2 regions of the Sphingomonas sp. JUb134 genome follow, and region 2 is predicted to be linked to the other one. Evidence: riboswitches for the same ligand, from Rfam matches in the RefSeq annotation. Region 2 holds a riboswitch; the other holds the start of a gene.
The links. Region 2 has a riboswitch for cobalamin ahead of metE (5-methyltetrahydropteroyltriglutamate--homocysteine S-methyltransferase). Riboswitches for the same ligand answer to the same signal wherever they lie in the genome.
Positions count from the first base shown of each region.

Region 1 (10,076 bases), 810 kb from region 2:
TGTTCGAGGACCCGTCGCTCCAGATCTGGTTCATCATTGCAGGGCTGGGTGCCGCGCTGATCGCGGTGGGAATCCTCGCCATGCTGATCCAGTTCGGGGTGAGCATCCTGCGCCGCGACCAGCTGCGCGACCTGACGGGCGATCCGTGGGGTGGCCGCACGCTGGAGTGGGCGACCTCGTCGCCGCCGCCGGCCTACAACTTCGCGTTCACGCCGATCGTCCACGACCTGGACGCCTGGTACGACATGAAGAACCGTCAGGCCGTTCGTCCGACCGGCGGCTACAGCGACATCCACATGCCCAAGAACACGGGTGCCGGCCTCATCATCGCCGCCTTCTCCGCGATCTGTGCCTTCGGCCTGATCTGGTACATGTGGTGGCTGGCAGCCCTGGGCCTGCTGGGCGTGATCGCAGCGACGATCATCCACAGCTTCAACTATGACCGGGACTTCTACATCCCGGCCGCCGAAGTAACCGCCACCGAGGAAGCCTACGGGCGTCAGCTCGCCGCGGCAGGAGCAGCATAACGATGGCCGAGGCCACGATTCCGCCCGGCGCCGAGGCGCCCATGTTCTACGAGCTCGACGAGCATCATCACGACGCCGGGTCCAGCACCATGCTGGGCTTCTGGATGTACCTGATGAGCGACTGCCTCATCTTCGCGATGCTGTTCGCCTGCTACGGCGTGTACAGCGGCAGCCTGGCGGGCGGTCCTGGACCGCACGAGCTGTTCGACCTGAAGCTGGTCGCGGTGAACACCGCGATGCTGCTGCTGTCGTCGATCACCTATGGCTTCGCGATGATCGCAGCCGGCGAGCAGAACAAGGGCGCGACGCTCGGCTGGCTGGCCGCGACCGGCCTGTTCGGCCTCGCGTTCCTGGGCATCGAGCTCTACGAGTTCTCGCACCTGATCCATGAAGGTGCGGGTCCCTGGCGCAGTGCGTTCCTGTCCGGCTTCTTCACGCTGGTCGGCACGCACGGTCTGCACGTCACCTTCGGCATCATCTGGCTGGTGGTGCTGATGGTGCAGGTGAGCCGTGGTGGCCTGATCGCCGCCAACCAGCGTCGCCTCCAGTGCCTGTCGCTGTTCTGGCACTTCCTCGACGTCGTCTGGATCGGCGTCTTCACCTTTGTCTATCTGTTGGGAGTGCTGCGATGAGCGCGGAACCCGTGGCCCATCACGCCAGCGGCGAAGCACATGGCTCGCGCCGCGACTATGTGATCGGCTTTCTCCTGTCGGTCGTGTTGACGGCGATCCCGTTCGCGCTCGTCATGACCAACGCCTTTTCGGATCCGCGGGTGACCGCGGGCATCGTGACGGCGATGGCGATGATGCAGATCGTCGTGCACATGATCTACTTCCTGCACATGAACACCAAGTCGGAAAGCGGCTGGACCCTCATGGCGCTGATCTTCACGATCATCATCGTCGTCATCGTGGTCGCCGGATCGCTCTGGGTCATGTACCACATGAACCTCAACATGATGCCCGAGATGGCGTCCGAGGCCATGGAAGCGATGTGAAGCAGCGTGTCGCCCGGCTCGCGCTGGGCACGCTGATTGCCCTGGTCTTTGCGGCGCTGGTGGCGCTGGGGACCTGGCAGCTGGAACGCCGCAGCTGGAAGCTGGCGTTGATCGCACAGGTGGAGCAGCGACTGCACGCTCCACCTGTCGCGGCTCCGGGGCCAGGGGCCTGGGGCGCCATCGATGACGGGGACGTCTATACCCGCGTCGTGGCAAGCGGCCGGTACCGGGCCGGTGCGGACAGCTTCGTACAGGCTAGCACGCAGCTCGGTCCCGGATACTGGGTGCTGACGCCGCTCGACACGGGCAAGTTCACGCTTCTGGTCAACCGGGGCTTCGTGCCGCCGGAACTGCGCGGCAAGGTGGCGGCTCCCGAAGGGCAGGTCTCCGTGGAAGGGCTGTTGCGGGTGACGGAGCCCGGCGGTGGTTTTCTGCGCAGCAACGATCCGGCGCAGGATCGCTGGTACTCGCGCGACGTCGCCGCGATCGCCAACAAACGGGGGCTCGAGAATGTCGCTCCCTACTTCATCGATGCCGTCGAACCACGCTCCGGATGGCCGCGCGGCGGCCTGACGGTCGTGCGATTCCGGAACAATCACCTTGGGTACGCCTTCACCTGGTTCGGGCTGGCCGCCGGTCTGCTGGTGATGGTCGCGGTCGCCCGCCGCTGGGGAAGGGAGGTCCACGAGGCGCCGCCACATGACGCGTAGCATCGCCTTTCGCGCCGACGGCGACGCCGGGAGCCGAAACCAGCGGCTGCTGGTACAGCTCCGCTGGATCGCGATCGGGGGGCAGCTGACCGCGATCCTGGCCGTGAACTTCGGTCTTGGTATCACGCTCCCGCTGACGCCGATGCTGGCGACGCTGGGGGTGCTCCTCGGCCTCAACCTGTTCGCCCTGTTCCGCCGGGGCAGGTCGACCACCAACCTCCAGATGTTCGGCGTACTGCTGGTCGATGTCGGTGCGCTGACGGTCCAGCTCTACCTGTCGGGCGGGGCGACGAACCCGTTCGTCACCCTCTACCTGTTGCAGGTCGTCATCGGCGCGGTGCTGCTGTCCGCCTGGTCGAGCTGGGCGCTGGTGGCGATGACCAGCGTGGCGTTTGCAGCGCTCGCCGTGGTGCATCGACCGCTGCCGCTGCCGGCGGCATTGGCAAGCGCCCTGTCCCCGGGGTTCATGGCCGCCAACTGGTTCAACTTCACGCTCACCTCGATCCTGCTGGTCGCGTTCGTGACCCGCATGGCGCGCAATGTCCGTGATCGGGACGCGCACCTGGCCGCCATCCGCCAGCGAGCGGCCGAAGAGGACCATATCGTCCGCATGGGATTGCTTGCGAGCGGGGCTGCGCACGAGCTGGGGACGCCACTCGCGTCGCTTTCCGTGGCGCTGGGCGACTGGCGGCAGGAGCCCGCCATCGCCGGCAGTCGGCGGCTCGCCGCCGAGGTGGACGAAATGCGGGACGAGATCGCCCGCTGCAAGAAGATCCTGGGCGGCGTCCTGTTCGCCGCGGGCGAGGTCACCGGCGAGGCGCCGGTGCGCACCAGCCTGCACCGCTTCCTGGAAGGCGTGGTCGAAGACTGGCGCGGCAAGGGTCCGGTTCCTCTTCGGTTCGAGAGCCATCTGGGACCGGACCGGCCGATCGTCGCCGATCGGGCGCTGGCGCAGGCGCTCACCAACCTCTTCGACAATGCCGCCGAGGCCGGCGCGGGGTCGATCACGCTGGCGGCGGTGATGGACGGCCCCATATTGGTGCTGGCGGTCCGGGACGACGGACGCGGCTTTCGGGAGGATATGTTGGGCACCGTCGGGCAGCCGTATCGCAGCAGCAAGGAAGCGGGCGGCCTAGGGCTGTTCCTGGCGACCAACGTGCTGCGGACGCTGGGCGGCACGCTGGAAGCACAGAACCGGGCCGGCGGCGGCGCCGAGGTGGTGCTGGCGCTGCCGATCGCCTCGCTCGCGCTGGAGGAGACGGAATGACCGACCGCAGGCTCCTGATCGTCGAGGACGACGCCGTCTTCGCGCGTACGCTCGCCCGGTCGTTCGAGCGGCGTGGCTACCAGGTGGAGGTGACGGCGGATCTTGAGGATCTGGCCGGCATCGTCGATCGCTTCGCGCCGGAGTTCGCGGTCGTGGATCTGCGGCTCGGCGGGGCATCGGGCCTTGCCTGTGTCGAGCAGCTTCATGCCGCGGACCCGGAGATGCGCATCGTGGTGCTGACGGGCTTTGCGAGCATCGCCACGGCGGTGGAGGCGATCAAGCTGGGTGCCACCAACTATCTGACGAAGCCCTCGCACACCGACGAGATCGAGGCGGCGTTCGATCGGCCGGGCGGCGACGCTCAGGTCGAGGTCTCTGCCACCCCCACGACGATCAAGACGCTGGAGTGGGAGCATATCCACCAGACGCTGGCCGCGAGCGACTTCAACGTGTCGGAGGCCGCCAGGCGGCTCGGCATGCATCGGCGCACCCTCGCTCGGAAGCTGGAGAAACGCCACCTTTCCTGATCCCGCGGCTTCGTCGCCTTGACGACTGCGGTGCGCGACGCGACGGCGGGCGCGAGTTGCCGTCAGGAGAGTGGGTTGGAGCAGGACAAGAACGCGCGCCACAATGCCAGGATGCGCAAGGTACAGCTTGCGCGCCAGGCGATGATGGCGACCAAGACGATCGAGAAGGGGCTGCTGATCGTCCACACAGGACCGGGCAAGGGGAAGACCACTGCCGCGCTCGGCATGGCGGTGCGGGCGATCGGCCATGGCATGAAGGTGGGCGTGATCCAGTTCGTCAAAGGGGCGATGGATACCGGCGAGAAGGCGGTGTTCGACGCGCTTTCGGCTCACATCGAGTTTCGCCCGATGGGGGAGGGGTTCACCTGGGACACCCAGGATCGCGCCCGCGACATCGCCGTGACCCGCACCGCCTGGGAAGAGGTGAAGCGGATGCTGGAGGATCCCACCTACGACATGGTGATCGCGGACGAACTCAACATCGTCCTGCGCTACGACTATCTGCCGGTGGAAGAGGTGCTGGTGGCCGCTGCGGCGCGGGGACCTCGGCAGCATTTCGTCGTCACCGGGCGCAACGCGCCGCAGGCGCTGATCGACATGGCCGACCTGGTCACCGAGATGACGCAGGTCAAGCATCCGTTCCGGGACGGGGTGAAGGCCCAGGCCGGGATCGAATTCTGATCGCACGCAACCCCGGCAACGCAGCGCGATTGACCCCGCCCGGCGGCGCGGCTACCGGGCGGCATGCGACAGGTTCCCCGGAGACGGGGATGAAAAGGGAACGGGAAAACCCCGGCTGCCCCTGCAACTGTACGCGGCGAGCCACCGCGCCATACGCCATTGGGAGTGATCCTGAGAAGGCGGCGCGGACCGGCTGAGACCCGCGAGCCAGGAGACCTGCCTGACGCAGTCGTCCTTCGATCGGTCAGGGTGCGCCGAACGGACGGGGAAACCCGAGCGACGACATCGTCAGCCTGCATGCTTGCGGGGGCGAGGGCATGCGCCCTGTCCCGGCAAGCAGCGGGCGTTGCATGTTGAAGGGGGTTTCATGATCCGAGTTCTTGCGCCGTTGCCGCTGCTGTTTTCGCTTCCCGCTTTTGCGCAGGAGGCGCCGGCGCCCGACGCTGCGACTGCGCCGGCCTCCGACGAGGTCGTCGTCACTGCCACCCGCACTCCGATCGCTGCCGATCGGGTCGCCGCGTCCATCACGGTGCTCGACAAGGAAGCGATCGATCGGGCCCAGGACCTGAGCGTGGCAGGGCTGCTGCTGCGCACCCCGGGCGTCAGCCTGTCGAGCAACGGCGGCTATGGTACCGCCACGTCGGTTCGCATCCGCGGTGCCGAGGCCGACCAGACGGTGGTGGTGATCGACGGCGTCAAGCTGAACGATCCGTCCTCGACGGGCGGCGGCTACAACTTCGCGAACCTGCTGGTGGGCGATGCCTCCCGCATCGAGGTGCTGCGCGGCGTACAGTCGATCCTCTGGGGCAGCCAGGCGATCGGCGGCGTCGTCAACGTCGTGACGCCGCTGCCGCAGAGCGATCTGGAAGGGAGCTTCGACGTCGAGGCGGGGTCACGCGACACCGTGAGCGCCCGCGCCGCGGTGGGCGGGCAGACCGGCCCGCTCGCGTGGCGCGTGGGTGGGCAGACGTTCACCACCGATGGTGTCTCGGCAGTGGCACCCGACTTCGGTGGCCGCGAGCCGGACGGCTATACGAACCAAAGCGCGCAGGGCCGCGCCCGGCTCGAGCTGGCGACCGGCGTCAGCGCCGAGGTGCGGGGCTATTACGCTAATGGTCGCGTGGAGATCGACGGGTTCGCCGGCGACAGCCTGGAGTATTCGCGCAACCGCGAGTTTGTCGGATATGCGGGCTTGAACGTCGACCTTCTGGGTGGCCGTCTGCGCAACCGCTTCGGCTACGGCTATACCGACACCAACCGCGACAACTATGATCCGGCGCGCGAGCGGCCCAAGACCTTCGACGCGGCAGGCCGGAACGAGCGGCTCGAGTATCAGGGCAGCCTTGCGATCGCGACCGGATGGAATGCCGTGTTCGGAATCGAGAACGAGAAGTCGCGCTTCCGCTCCGTTTCGCCTTCCGGCGCCTTGTCGGACCCGGTGCCGGAGCCGGCGCGGGGCAAGGCCGAACTCACCGGCATCTACGGCCAGGTGAATGGTGTCGTGGTCGACGGTCTCACCCTGACTGCGGGCCTGCGGCAGGACGACCATAGCCGCTACGGTAGCGAGACGCTGTTTGCCGGCGGTGGTGCGTGGGCGCTGCCGTGGGGCACGGTGGTGCGTGCCAGCTACTCGGAAGGCTTCAAGGCGCCGACGTTGTACCAGCTGTTCTCCGAATACGGGAACCAGGGCCTGAACCCCGAGCGCGCGCGGAGCTGGGAGGCTGGCGTCGAGCAGCGCCTGCTCGACCGCGCGGTGACGCTTTCGGCGACGTATTTCGAGCGCCGGACCCGTGACCTGGTCGAATACATCGGCTGCGGCGCCACGCCGGACCCGCTCTGCGTCATCCCCGGCACCGACATCGCGCGCTGGGGCTATTATGACAACATCGCCCGCGCGTTCGCCCGCGGGGTGGAAGCCACCATCGCTGCCCGCCTGGGTTCGCGGGTGACCGCCGACGCCAACTACAGCTGGACCGAGGCCGAGAACCGCTCGACCGGCAGCGCCTATGGCAACTGGTTGCCGCGGCGTCCCCGCCACACGGCCAATGCGTCCGCGACCTACAGCCTGCCGAGTGGCGCGTCCCTGGGCGCGGCGCTGCGCTGGGCCGGCAAGAGCTACGACAATGCGGCCAACACGACGCGACTGGACGACTATACGCTGGTCGACGTTCGGGGCGAGGTCCCGCTGAGCCCGAAGGTGCGGCTCTTCGCGCGGGTGGAGAACCTGTTCGACGAGGACTATGCCACCGTCTACCGGTACGGCACGCTCGGCCGCAGCGTCTATGCAGGTCTGCGCGGCCGCTTCTGAGGGAAATGATCGATGACGACACCCCGTTCTTCCCAAGCCGCATCGGCGCTCTGGATCCTGCTGCTCACCGTGGCGAGCGTCGCGACCACCCTGGTGTTCAAGTGCGCGACGCCGTTTCCGGCGCTTGCCGCCCTGGCTGCGGTGCACATGCGGGCGAAGGACGGGGTGTCGCTCGCGCTGCTCGCATGGGCGGCGAGCCAGCTCGTCGGCTTCTGCTGGCTTGATTACCCTCTGGCCGCCAACAGCCTCGGCTGGGGTGGAGTGATGGGGCTCGCGGCCGTCGCGGGCGCCATCGCAGCCCACTGGGCTGCCACGCGATCGGGGGCGGGGTTCCTCACCCGGCTCGGCCTGAGCTTCGTCGCGTCCTTCGTCGCCTTCAAGTCGATGATCCTTCTCGGCACCGTGGTGCTGGATGGCGGGACCGCGGCTTTCGCTCCGGACGTGCTGCTGCGCCAGCTCGGGCGCAATGCGGCGGTGCTCGCAGGCTTGCTGGTTCTCCACCGTCTGCTCATCAGCCTCGGCGTGCCGCCCGTGCGGACGGAGCGTGCGCTCGCATGATCCTGAAGCCAGCGGTCAGCGGGCCGGCGATCGTCGCGTGCAACACCTGCCGCGTGCCCGGTGAGGGCCAGGCCGGCGACAGCGGCAAGCGAAGCGGTGCCCGCCTGGTCGAGGCACTGCGGGCCGTGCAGGCGAGCGACCCTGCCTACGAGGCCGTGGCAGTCGAGGAGATGCCCTGCCTGTTCGCCTGCGGAGATTCCTGCACCGTGCATCTGCGCGCGCCGGAGAAGGTCGGCTATGTGCTCGGGCGCTTCACGCCGGACGAGGGTGCGGCACGTGCTATCCTGGACTACGCAGTCCTGTATGCAGAGAGCGACGGCGGCCAGGTGCCCTATCGCGACTGGCCGGAAGGTGTGAAGGGGCACTTCCTCACGCGCATGCCGCCCGCCGGCTTCGTGGTGGCATGAGCGGCTTCTTCGCTTCGGCCGAAGCGTTCGAAGCGGCGTTAGGAAGCCTTCGGAGCATCGATGCGGCAGCGCGCGATGCTGCTGCCGCCCGTCAAGACGTCCTCACCAAGCCACCCGGATCCCTGGGCAGGCTGGAGGAGATCGCGCTATTTCTCGCCGGGTGGCAGGGACGCGAGCGTCCTCGGATCGACCGGGGGCGGGTGGCGATCTTCGCGGGCAACCATGGCGTGGCGGCCCGAGGCGTGAGTGCCTTTCCGTCCGAAGTTACGGCGCAGATGGTCGCCAACTTCGAAGCCGGAGGCGCCGCCATCAATTCCTTGGCCCGTGCCGCCGGGCTGGAACTGGTCGTCGTCCCGATCGAGCTCGGCCGCCCGACGAAGGACTTCGTCGAAGCGCCGGCCATGTCCGCCGAGGAGTGCCTCGCGGCGCTCAATCTGGGCGCCGCGGTGGTCGAGCCGGATCTCGACCTGCTCGTGCTGGGCGAGATGGGCATCGGCAACTCGACGGCGGCGGCCGCATTGGCGGCAGCGAGCTTCGGCGGCGGCGCGCGGGATTGGGTGGGGCCGGGTACCGGCGTCCACGGTAGTGCACTCGAAGCCAAGGTCGCGGCAGTCGACGCCGCCCTGACCCGTCACACGAAGGCGGCCTCGGGTGCCTTTGACATTCTTCGGCGCTTGGGCGGGCGGGAGATCGCCGCCATCGCCGGAGCGGTGCTCGCGGCACGGCAGGCAGGCGTTCCCGTGCTGCTCGACGGCTTCATCTGCTGTTCCGGCGTGGCTCCGCTTGCGGCGACCAACCCGGACATCGTCGGGCATTGCCTCGCCGGTCATTGCTCGGCCGAGCCCGGTCATGCGCGGCTTCTCGATCGGCTGAAGCTCAGTCCGATCCTTTCCTTGGGGATGCGATTGGGGGAGGGGAGCGGTGCTGCGGTGGCAGCAGGCGTGGTGCGTGCCGCGATCGCGACCCACGATCAGATGGCGAGCTTTGCCGAGGCAGGCGTTTCCGAGGCGTGACGGCGCCGATCGATCTTCACCTGATGCGCCACGGCGAGCCGGCGCTTGCCGGCCGGCTGCTTGGCAGCACGGATTGTGAAGTTCTCCCCGACGGGGTGCGGGCATGCCGTTCTGCTGCGGCCGGGTTGGCCATCCGGCAGGTGGTCGCGTCCGATCTGCGCCGCTCGGTGGACTGCGCCACGGCGATCGCGGCGGATCACGAGGTACCGCTGGGCCTCGATGGACGGTGGCGGGAACTCGATTTCGGACATTGGGACGGACGGAGCCCGGAAGAGGTGGACGCTGCGGCTCTCCGCGCGTTCTGGGACGATCCGGATGGCGCGCCGCCTCCCGGTGGCGAGCGCTGGTCGACGCTCCTCGCGCGCGTCGCCCAGGCGCTAGAAGGGGTCGCGGACGGCAGCCTGATCGTTACTCATGCGGGCGCCATGCGGGCGGCTCTGGTAGCGGCCTGCGGCTTCGACCGGCGTCAGAGTTGGGCCTTCGACCTGCCTTATGCCTGTGTTCTCTCGCTACGCCTCTGGCGCGGTGAGGCACCCGCGGCGCAGATCCTGGCACTGCGCCCATGAAGGGGCTGCTGCTCGCCCTCGGCTTCCTCACCCGCCTGCCGGTTCCGTCGGGGTCTGCCGACCCCCCGGCGTTCGCGGCCGCGATCCGCTGCTACCCGATCGTGGGGCTGGTGGTGGGGGCGCTCGTTGCCGGGGCGGGGTGGCTCGGAAGCCTCACCGACCCCTGGGTCGGCGCGCTTGCGGCGCTCGCCTGCTGGGTCGGTGTCACGGGCGCGCTGCATCTCGACGGCCTTGCCGATGTTGCTGACGGAGTCGGTGCCGCGCACGGCGATCGTAGTCGTCTGATCGCCGTCATGGCCGATCCCCGTGTCGGAAGCTTCGGCGTCGTCGCGATCGTGTTGCAGCTGCTGGCGAAGCTGGTGCTGCTTCATGGCGCGGCGGGGGTCGGATGGCTTCCGGTCGTGCTGGTGCCGTTTGCCGCCCGCATGGGCCCGCTCGCTTGGGCCCGCTGCGTCCGGCCGCTCAAGCCGGCTGGGCTGGGCGCAACCGTGGCCTCGGCGGTCCGCGCGCGGGAT
Region 1 is NZ_SLYP02000001.1:2,382,193-2,392,268, reverse strand. It holds gene cyoB (cytochrome o ubiquinol oxidase subunit I) at 1-527, shown strand, start outside; gene cyoC (cytochrome o ubiquinol oxidase subunit III) at 530-1,159, shown strand; gene cyoD (cytochrome o ubiquinol oxidase subunit IV) at 1,156-1,524, shown strand; gene EDF69_RS11025 (SURF1 family cytochrome oxidase biogenesis protein) at 1,521-2,234, shown strand; gene EDF69_RS11020 (ATP-binding protein) at 2,224-3,501, shown strand; gene EDF69_RS11015 (response regulator transcription factor) at 3,498-4,028, shown strand; gene cobO (cob(I)yrinic acid a,c-diamide adenosyltransferase) at 4,104-4,709, shown strand; cobalamin riboswitch at 4,763-4,947, shown strand; gene EDF69_RS11005 (TonB-dependent receptor plug domain-containing protein) at 5,077-7,017, shown strand; gene EDF69_RS11000 (hypothetical protein) at 7,030-7,575, shown strand; gene EDF69_RS10995 (DUF1636 domain-containing protein) at 7,575-7,982, shown strand; gene cobT (nicotinate-nucleotide--dimethylbenzimidazole phosphoribosyltransferase) at 7,979-8,995, shown strand; gene EDF69_RS10985 (histidine phosphatase family protein) at 8,992-9,561, shown strand; gene cobS (adenosylcobinamide-GDP ribazoletransferase) at 9,558-10,076, shown strand, end outside.
Region 1: it holds a riboswitch for cobalamin, as region 2 does, so the genes downstream of both, EDF69_RS11005 (TonB-dependent receptor plug domain-containing protein) here and metE (5-methyltetrahydropteroyltriglutamate--homocysteine S-methyltransferase) in region 2, are expected to answer to the same signal.

Region 2 (10,076 bases):
GCGGGTGGTGCTGATCGCGCGCGACGGCGACGCGCTGGCGCGCGTGCGGGACCAGATCCAGACCACCGGCGGCACCGCCGTCACCTTCGTCGCCGACGTCGGCCAGGAGGAGGAAGTCGAGCGCGCGGCGGCGTTTGCGATCGACCACTTCGGCGGCTTCGACACCTGGGTGAACAATGCCGGGATCGGCGTCTATGCCGCAGCGCTGGAGACGCCCACCGCCGACCACCGCCAGGTGTTCGAAACCAATTACTGGGGGGTGGTGTACGGATCGCTGGCGGCGCTGCGCCACCTGAAGGAGAAGCCCGGCGGCGGCGCGCTGATCAACGTCGGGTCGATCAACTCCGACATGCCGTCCCCTGTCATCTCCTCCTACACGGCGTCCAAGCATGCGGTGAAGGGCTTTACGGATTCGCTGCGACTGGAGATGATGGCGGAGGGTGCGCCGGTGTCGATCACCCTCATCAAGCCGGGCCCGGTCGGCACCCCCTTCCCCCAGCACGGTCGCAACCTGACCGGATACAAGGCGCAGCTGCCGCCGCCGCTCTACGCACCGTCGCTGGTGGCAGACGCGATCCTGGACGCGGCGCAGCACCCGCGGCGGTCGCTGACGGTTGGCGGTGTCGGCAAGCTGCAGGTGCTGGGCGCCCAGCTGGTGCCGCTGCTGTTCGACCGGGTCGCGCAGAACATGGGGGCGCTGCTGGCCAACCCCGCGCAGCCGGTGCCGGTGAGCCCGGGCAATCTCTACGCGCCGGACGGCAAGGACGGGGTCACCGAGGGCGAGCAGAAGGGGCGGTCGGTCAGCGCCTTCACGGCCACCCGCACGCACCCGGGGATTGCGCTGGGGGCCGTTGCCCTGGCGGGTGCGGCGCTGGGCCTCGCCGTTCGCGCGCGGGGCCGCAAGGCAGAGCGGTGACCGCCGCTCCGCTGGGATTCGGAGCGGCGGCCGCGGCCGGGATGAAGGGAAGCGCCCTCAGGCGAGCTTGAGGCCTTCCTTGTTCATCGCGGCGGTGATGTGCTTGTTCTGCGTCTCCGACAGCTGATCGCGCAGCTTCGGGAAGAGGTCCTGTTCCTCCTCGCGCATGTGGCTTTCGATCAGGACGCGGAACTCCTTGAGCTTGGGGAGCCAGGCGGGATCGTCCTTGGGCATCTCGGTCAGGTCGAAGAAATACTGCTTCACATAGCCATGTTCGTGATTGAGATGGTCCGCCGCCTCGGTCAGGCCCTGATCGCGCATCATCGCGTAGACGACGTTCTCTTCCTGGAACGCATGCTTGCTGATCGCATGCTTCAACTGCATCAGCAGAAAGGCGCGGCGGGCGGTGTCCTCGTCCTTCGTCTTTTCCAGCAGGTCGAAGATCTTGAGAGCCGCGGCATGCTCGGCCGCCAGTGCCTTGTCCCAGCGGCCGGCCATCACCGTCGGTGCCTGTACCGCCGCCTTGCGCAGGAAATTGGCGAGGAGGCCGGCGGCCACTCCCGTCGCCGCGCCGATCGCGACCGTGCGGCCGACATTCCCCGAAGATGCTTGCTGTGTCGTGGCCATCTGCTTGCTCCTCACCGTTTGCGCCTCAACGAAAGCCGTGGCGCGGCCGTTCCGCAGCGGGAGCGTACAGGAGCACTACGCATCTTGATTTAACGATATAACATCACCTAGACGACACCGGTCAAAAAGGTGGGGAGCAAGATCATGGGTTTTCGAAACATGCGCCGCGGCGCAGCAGCGCTGCTGACGACGACTGTCCTTGCGGCGGGTGCGCCGGCCCCGGCGTGGGCGCAGGAGGCGGTAACCGGGGGTGAAGAGGCGGAAGTCGACGCGCGCGGCCACCTCGGCACGCGCGAGATCGTCGTCACCGGCCGATCGCTGGAGACGGAGGAGGAGAATGCCCTGCCGGTGCAGGTGCTCGCCGGCGACGAACTGGCGCATCGCCGTGAAGGCGGCCTGGGCGAGACACTCGCCGGCCTGCCGGGCGTGCACCTCGACAATTTCGGCGGGGGCGCTTCGCGTCCCGTGATCCGCGGCCAGACGGTGCCCCGCATCGAGGTGCTGACCGATGGCGCCAACCTGTTCGACGTGGCGTCGGTGTCGCCGGATCACGCCATCACCACCGATCCGCTGCTGCTCGACGCCATCGAGATCCAGCGCGGGCCTGCCGCGACCCGCTATGGCGGCAATGCCACCAACGGCGCGATCAACCTGATCGACAGCAAGGTGCCCAAGGTGGTGCCGGTCGGCGGCCTCACCGGTGCGACGGAGGTGCGATACAGGACCGGCGACGAAGAGAAGACCGTCGTCGGCCGCGTGACGGCGGGGATCGGCCAGTTCGCCCTCCATGCCGAGGGAGCACGTCGAGCGGCGGACGACTATGACGTGCCCGACAGCTACGGCTCCGACAAGCTGCGCGATTCCTTTGCCGAGAGCACCAGCTATGCGTTCGGCGCGTCCTGGATCACCGCCAAGGGCTATGTCGGCGCCGCCTATTCGCGCATCGAGAGCGAATATGGGCTGCCCGGCCACAGCCATCTGAACGGCGTCTGCCACACGCACGGGCTGGACCTGCATTGCGGGGCACATGGCAGCTGGGAGGATCCGTTCGGCTCCCCCGACGACCACACGGCCTATATCAAGCTGCGCAGCGACCGGGTCGATGTCCGGGCCGACTATGACGACCTGCTGCCGGGCTTTTCCCACACGCGCGCGCGCCTCTCCTACACCGACTATGCCCATGACGAGATCGACGGCGCGCTGCTGTTCAGCCGCTACACCAACGAGGTCTGGGACGGGCGTCTCGAGCTGACGCACAAGCCCGTCCTCGGCTTCACCGGCGTGCTGGGGGTGCAATATACCGACGGCCGGTTCGGCGGCATCAACGTCAACGACCGGCACAAGCCCTTTCCGGACGGAGCCTATGGCTTTGACGGAAGTCCCGATTACCTCACCGACAACTTCGGCATCTTCCTGTCGGAGCGGCGGTCGTTCGGCTCGGTCGACGTCGAAGCAGCGGTTCGCAAGGACTGGCGCACAGTCGACGTGACGGTGCCGCCCTATCGCATCACCCTCGATGCCGAGCTGCAGGACCTCTTTGCCGAATGGTATGGGCCGGACTGGCGGCAGATCCTGGAGCGCGAGGACGTGGACGCGTTCCGCGCCCGGAATCCGGCCGTGAAGCACGATCCCTTCTCCGCCTCGCTTGCAGCAAACTGGAACATCGGGCGCGGATATGGCCTCGCGCTTTCACTGGGGCATACCGAACGCGCGCCCAGCGTGCGCGAGCTGTACGCGCGCGGCAACAACCTGGCGACCAACAGCTACGAACTCGGGCTTGCGGTCGGGAACCCGATCCTCGGCGAGGAGGGGCTGTCCGCCGAAGACATTCTGGAGACCACCGACGCGATCAACCTGACGTTGCGCAAGGCGGGCGGTCCGTTCGAGTTCGAGGTCGGCCTGTTCTATCAGGAGGTCGACGACTATGTCTTCGCGCGCCTGATCGAGACCGAGACCGAGACCGGCGTCCCGCACGACTTCCTGATCTACACGGCGGCGGATGCGCGCTTCGCCGGGATCGACGGCCAACTCAGCTATCAGCTGACGCCCCAGTCGCGGGTGACGGTGTTCGGCGACTATGTCGATGCCAAGCTGAAGCGCGAGGACGACAACCTGCCGCGCATCCCACCGGGCCGGCTGGGCGCGCGCTATGACCTTGCCGCCGGACCGCTTTCGGGTGACGTCGAATATTATCGCACGTTCGAGCAGGACAAGGTCGCCTCCTACGAGACGCCGACGGCGGGCTACGACATGCTCAACGCCACGCTGAGCTATCGCATGGACCTGGGCGGCGCGCGGGCGGTGGAACTCTACGCACGCGGCAGCAACCTGCTCAACGAACTGGCGTTCGTCCACACCTCCTTCGTGAAGGAGCAGTCGCCGCTGCGTGGCCGCAACGTCGTAATCGGCATGCGCCACGCCTTCTGACCGGGCGGCGGAACCCCTGCGTCCGCCCCCGTTTTCCAACCGGCGAAAGGGTTCGGCAGACGTCATATAAAGATTTCTTTATATGATGGTTGACCGGACCATGATTTTTGCCGATGCTTGGTGCGTCGAGGTTCTCCGGCCGGGCGCTTGCCTGCGCCGGAGCTAAGACGGGAAGCCGGTGCGCTCCTGATGGGGCAAGGCCGGCGCTGCCCCCGCAACTGTAAGCGGCGAGCGGCGATCCAACCATGTCACTGAGGCGTCCCGCGTCTTGGGAAGACGGATCGTCCGTGCTGACCCGCGAGCCAGGAGACCTGCCTCTGACGCCATAACGTCCACCGGCGGGGTGCCCGGTCTGGTCGCGTGCGTGTGCGGCCGGGCGATCCCTGGCGCGTGCCTGCCTGCGCTCGGTCCGGCGCTTCGCCCTCTTCGGGGTTGAAGACATGACAGTGACGATCGCGACCTTGGGGTTTCCCCGCATCGGTCCGCGCCGCGAGTTGAAGTTCGCATTGGAGAAGTTCTGGTCCGGCAGGATCGGCGAAGCCGAGTTGCAGGAAGCCGCCTCGGGCCTGCGCACCGCGGCCTGGGCGCGGCAAAAGGCGTTGGGGGCCGACTGGCTGCCGTCCAACGACTTCTCGCTCTATGACCATGTGCTGGACACCAGCGTGATGCTGGGCGCGATCCCGAGCCGCTATGGCGCGGCGGACGGGGTCACCGACCTGGCCACCTATTTCGCGATGGCGCGGGGCACCACCGGCGAGGACGCGGGATGCGGCCATGCGCATGGTTCGGTGACCGCCGGCGAGATGACGAAGTGGTTCGACACCAACTACCACTATATCGTCCCGGAGATCGAACCCGGCCGCAAGCTCGCGCTCGGCCGGTTGAAGGTGGTCGAGGAATATCGGGAAGCCCAGGCGCAGGGCTATGAGACGCGGCCGGTGCTGCTCGGCCCGATCACCTGGCTGAGCCTTGCTAAGGGGCACGGCATCGATCCGTTCGACCTGCTCGACGAGGTGCTCGGGCTCTACCGCGTGATCCTGGGCCATCTCGCGCACGCCGGGGCCGAGTGGGTGCAGATCGATGAGCCGATCCTGGCCACCGATCTTTCGGAGCAGCAGCGCGCCGCCTTTACCCGCGCCTATGCGGCGCTTCAGCGGTCCGGCCCCAAGCTGATGCTGACGACCTATTTCGGCGGGCTGGAGGACAATCTGGCCCTGGCGACCGCGCTGCCGGTGCAGGGCTTGCACGTCGACCTCGTTCGCGCGCCCGGGCAGCTCGATGCCGTCCTGCGGGCCGCACCCAAGGACCTGCTGCTTTCGCTGGGCGTGATCGACGGGCGCAACGTCTGGCGTGCCGACCTGAACGCGGTGCTGGAACGCGTGGCACCGATTGCGGCATCGCGCGACCTGGTGCTGGCGCCGTCCTGCTCGCTGCTGCACGTGCCGGTGGACCTTACGCTCGAGCCCAAGCTCGACGCCGAGGTGAAGCAGTGGCTCGCCTTTGCGGTTCAGAAGGTGGAGGAACTGACCGTCCTCAAGCGCGCGCTGAACGAAGGACGGGACAGCGTGGCCCGGCCACTCGCGGCGGCGGCGGAGGCGGCAGCGAACCGGAAGGTGTCGCCGCGCATCCATGACGCGGCGGTGCAGGCGCGGGTGGCGCAGGCGACGCCGGACATGCGGGAGCGCCGATCCGGCCATGCCGAACGCGCGCGTGCGCAGGCCGAACTGCTCGACCTGCCGCCCTTCCCCACCACCACGATCGGCTCCTTCCCGCAAACCGCCGAGGTACGCCATGCGCGTGCCGAGCATAGTCGCGGCAACCTCGACGATGCCGGCTACCAGCAGTTCCTGCGCGAGGAGACCGAGCGCGCCATCCGCTGGCAGGAAGTGGTCGGGCTCGACATGCTCGTCCACGGCGAGTTCGAGCGCAACGACATGGTGCAGTATTTCGGCGAGCAGCTGGCGGGCTTCGCCTTCACGGTGAACGGCTGGGTGCAGAGCTATGGCTCGCGCTGCGTCCGGCCGCCGATCCTGTTCGGGGACGTCCGCCGTACCCACCCGATGACGGTGGATTGGTGGCGCTTTGCGCAGGGGCTGACGGACAAGCCCGTGAAGGGCATGCTCACCGGGCCGGTCACGATCCTCAACTGGAGCTTCGTGCGCGACGACCAGCCGCGCGAGACCTCCTGCCGGCAGATCGCCTTTGCGATCCGCGACGAGGTGCAGGACCTGGAGGCGGCCGGATGCCGGGCGATCCAGATCGACGAGGCGGCGCTGCGCGAGGGCCTGCCGCTCAGGAAGCGGGACTGGCAGCAGTATCTCGACTGGGCGGTGGATTGTTTCCGCCTCTCGGCCGCAGGCGTGGCGGACGGCACCCAGATCCACACGCACATGTGCTATTCGGAGTTCAACGACATCCTGCCGTCGATCGGTACGATGGACACCGACGTGATCTCGATCGAGACGGCGCGGTCGCAGATGGAGCTGCTGGAGGCGTTCGCGAAGTATCGCTACCCGAGTGCGATCGGCCCGGGCGTGTACGACATCCATTCCGCGCGCGTGCCGGGTGAGGCCGAAATGGTCGAGCTGATGCGGCTGGCCCAGCAGCATCTGAGGCCCGAGCAGCTCTGGGTGAACCCGGACTGCGGGTTGAAGACGCGCAAATGGGACGAGGTGAAGCCGGCGATCGAGGCGATGGTCGCCGCGGCACGCACGCTGCGCGCCGCCTAGCGCTGAAGAGCGGCTGCGTGCCGGATCGGCGGCACGCAGCCTCCCCGCCTCGGCTCAGCGGAGCGGGAGGCGCGGGGAATAGTCGGCCAGAGTCATGAAGACGCTGTCGATCTTCGTCACCAGCTTGCCGTCGGCTTCGGAGGTCGCGACCACCGCACGCCATTCCGGATCGGCGCCGAACGCCTTCCAGCTCGCCTCCCGCGCCTCCCGGCTCGGATAGGCGAGCACGTAGACGACCCGCCCCTCGGGGGCTTCCGCCGTGGGCTGCTCGTTCCAATAGGCGACGTTGTGCATGCCGTGCTTGGCGAAGAGCTTGAGCGTATGCTCGCGGAAGCGGGCGTTGAGGCCGGCGAGCTTGCCGGGCGCGGGGTAATAGATGCGCAACTCGTAGACCGCGGTCTTCGGATCGAGTGCCGCGGACTGGGCGATCGCCGGACGCATGGCGGCAGGACTGGCGATTGCCGCAGCGGCAAGACAGGCGGCGAGCAGGAAGCGCATTGGGATCTCCCGGACAGGTGCGGGCCATCATAGGCACCGTGCGCGACCCCGCGCCACTCCGGCGGTGCGGTTCCGACTCTTAGCGGTCGTCCTTCTACAGTCCCGTTGGCCAGGTCTCGTCCTGCCCCGCCTCACCGGTTGCCGCCGTGGCTTGCACGGCCGTCGTGGTGTCGAACCACAGGAAGGCATCATATTCCTGGACCAGCGACGCCTCGGAATAATGGCTCCAGCGTTCGGTATCGGGGCGGTAGATGACGCCGATGTAGCGCTCGAGCCGTTCGGCCGTGAGCGCCTCGCGCAGTTCGGGGCTTGCCGCCCCCTCGCGCAGATCGAGCAGGAAGCGCGGGGCGTCGCTGTCGTGGAGGATGCGTTCGAAACTGTCGGGCCGGGACGGATTGACCGTCATGATCTGCATCGGCTCGTCCCAATCATCGGCGGCGGCGACGGTGCCGGCGTGGGTGCCGAAGCCGATCAGGCAGGCGGCGCCGTCGTAGCGCTCCCGCACCAGCTGGCCGAGGTTCAGCTCACCGCGGCTCTGGCCCATGTCGGTCCGGCGGGCGTCGCCGACATGGCTGTTGTGCGCCCAGACCACCGCCTTGGCATCCGGCCCCTTGCGCTGCAGCAGCAGTTCCAGCGTGTCGGCCATATGCTCGTCGCGCAGGTTCCAGCTGGCAGCCGAGCCATAGTACATGGCGCGATAATAGGCCTCTGCATTGGCGACGAGCCTGGCATTCTGCGCCGCATCGAGGAACGAGTCCGGATCGCCGGGCGCATAGGCGGCTTCGTTGGCGAACAGGTCGCGCAGCAGCTGCACCACCGCCGATTCGCATCGGCCATGCCCTTCGCTCAGCGCCATGCGGCCATAGCGTTCGGGCTGCTCCTTCCAGGGCTTCAGGCAGCCGTAGAGGCGGCGGGCCTCGGCGGCGGCGGCCGGATCGACCCGCTCCAGATAGCCGATCACGGCGGCGACCGACGCCGTCATGTTGTAGAGATCCAGACCGTGGAAGCTGACGCGGGCGGACGCCTCCCGTTCGGCGTTGTGGGCGGTGAGCCAGTCCACGAAGCCGTCGAACTCGACATTGCGCCACATCCAGGCGGGAAAGCGGGTGAAGGGGGTCGGCGCTTCGGCCGGCGCAGGCTTTGCGCGCACGGTGCGGTCGATGACCGCCGCATCGGGCCAGTCCGCCTCGACCGCGACCATGGTGAAGCCGTGCCGCTCGATCAGGTGGCGGGTGATGGCGGCGCGGGCGCGGTAGAATTCGGAGGTGCCGTGGCTCGCCTCGCCCAAGCACACCACGCGGGCGTCGGCGAAGCGATCAAAAAGCGCGCCGAATGCCGGATCGTCGAAATGGGGCAGCGGTTCGGCAGCGCCTGCCACCAGCTGCGCCGCCCGGCGCGTGTCGTCTTCTGCCACCACTAGCCTGCTCCCGTTGCAGGAGACCAACGCCGGGGCGGCGGCTTGGTTCGGGTGCCGGGATCGGCAGGAACGTTCGCGCCGGGCAAGGGGTGGCCCCTGCCCGGCGTCGATCGCTTACCAGCGGCTGCCGTACTGACGGTCGCGCCAGCCATAGTGGCCGCGATCGTCTCGCCAGTCGCGGCGATCGTGGCGCCAGTCGCGGCGGCCGTCGCGGCGTGCGTCTGCGATTTCGCGGCGGCACTCGCGCTGTTCGCGGCGATACTCGCGGCGGCTGTCGGCACGGCGCAGCTCGCGGCGGCATTCCTGCACTTCGCGCCGGACTTCGTGGTTGTAGCCGTAGCGCTGGGCGGATGCGGCGGCCGGGGTGAATGCCGCAGCGGCCACAGTGGCCAGGATGATCAGCGTACGCATGGTCCTCTCCTTCACAATCTCGATGGGGAGAAGCTAAGCGCGCCGGCCTGAACGAAGCCCGTCCGCGACATTCATCGACCAGACAGCGTTTTGGGCAGCTTCGCGCGCGCGTGACGCCCGCGCGGGAACTCCCTTCCCCTCCGGTCGTAGTCCCCCCAGACACAGGGAAGGACATGCCTATGGCCGAGAGCATCGCGCACGCCGATCGACGGCCACCCGGCGTCCTCGGCCACCGGATCTATTCCGCGCTGCTCCCGGCTTCGATCACTTGCTTCGTCGGCGCGCTGATCACCGACATCGCCTATTCCCGCGCACCCGACATGATGTGGCTCAACTTCTCCAGCTGGCTGTTGCTGACGGGCCTGGTCGTGGGCGGGGTCGCCGGGGTGGTGCTGATCGTGGAGACGGTCCGCAGGCGCGCGCGGCGCACGGGCGCGTGGGCGGCGCATGCGCTGCTGTTCCTCGCCGCCTGGGTGGTGGAGGTGTTCAACTCCTTCGTCCACACGCGCGACGGATGGACGGCGGTGGTGCCGACCGGGCTGATGCTGTCGATCCTGGCCGTCGTGCTCGCGCTGCTGGCCGGGTGGTTCTGGCAATCCGCCAATCGCCGCGTGGGGGGAGACCTGTGATGAAGCGCAGCCTGGCAGCCCTGCTCGCCGTTTCCGCCCTTGCCGGCTGCGGAGGCGGCCAGAAGATCGACCCCAACGCGCAATATGGGCCGAACCCTCTCCTGCCCGAGCCGAAGGAGGCGCTGATCTCCGACGTGGGCGTCTACAAGGTCGTGGGCTGGAAGGCGGGCGAGACCCCGACCGTGCCGGCCGGGTTCCGCATCGAGGCGATCGCAACCGGGCTCGCCAACCCGCGCAACGTGCTGGCGCTGCCGAACGGCGACGTGCTGATCGTGGAATCGAAGAAGGAAGGCGGCGAGCCGGTCCAGCGGCCGAAGGACCCCATCCGCGACTGGATCATGTCGATGGCGCATGGCCAGGCGAAGAGCGGCGAAGCCCCGCCGCCGAGTAACCGCATCACCCTGGTGCGCGACACCAACGGC
Region 2 is NZ_SLYP02000001.1:1,576,585-1,586,660, reverse strand. It holds gene EDF69_RS07535 (SDR family oxidoreductase) at 1-916, shown strand, start outside; gene EDF69_RS07530 (hemerythrin domain-containing protein) at 974-1,543, opposite strand; gene EDF69_RS07525 (TonB-dependent receptor domain-containing protein) at 1,688-3,970, shown strand; cobalamin riboswitch at 4,083-4,303, shown strand; gene metE (5-methyltetrahydropteroyltriglutamate--homocysteine S-methyltransferase) at 4,411-6,699, shown strand; gene EDF69_RS07515 (NIPSNAP family protein) at 6,754-7,197, opposite strand; gene EDF69_RS07510 (erythromycin esterase family protein) at 7,292-8,611, opposite strand; gene EDF69_RS07505 (hypothetical protein) at 8,729-9,025, opposite strand; gene EDF69_RS07500 (DUF2231 domain-containing protein) at 9,205-9,654, shown strand; gene EDF69_RS07495 (PQQ-dependent sugar dehydrogenase) at 9,654-10,076, shown strand, end outside.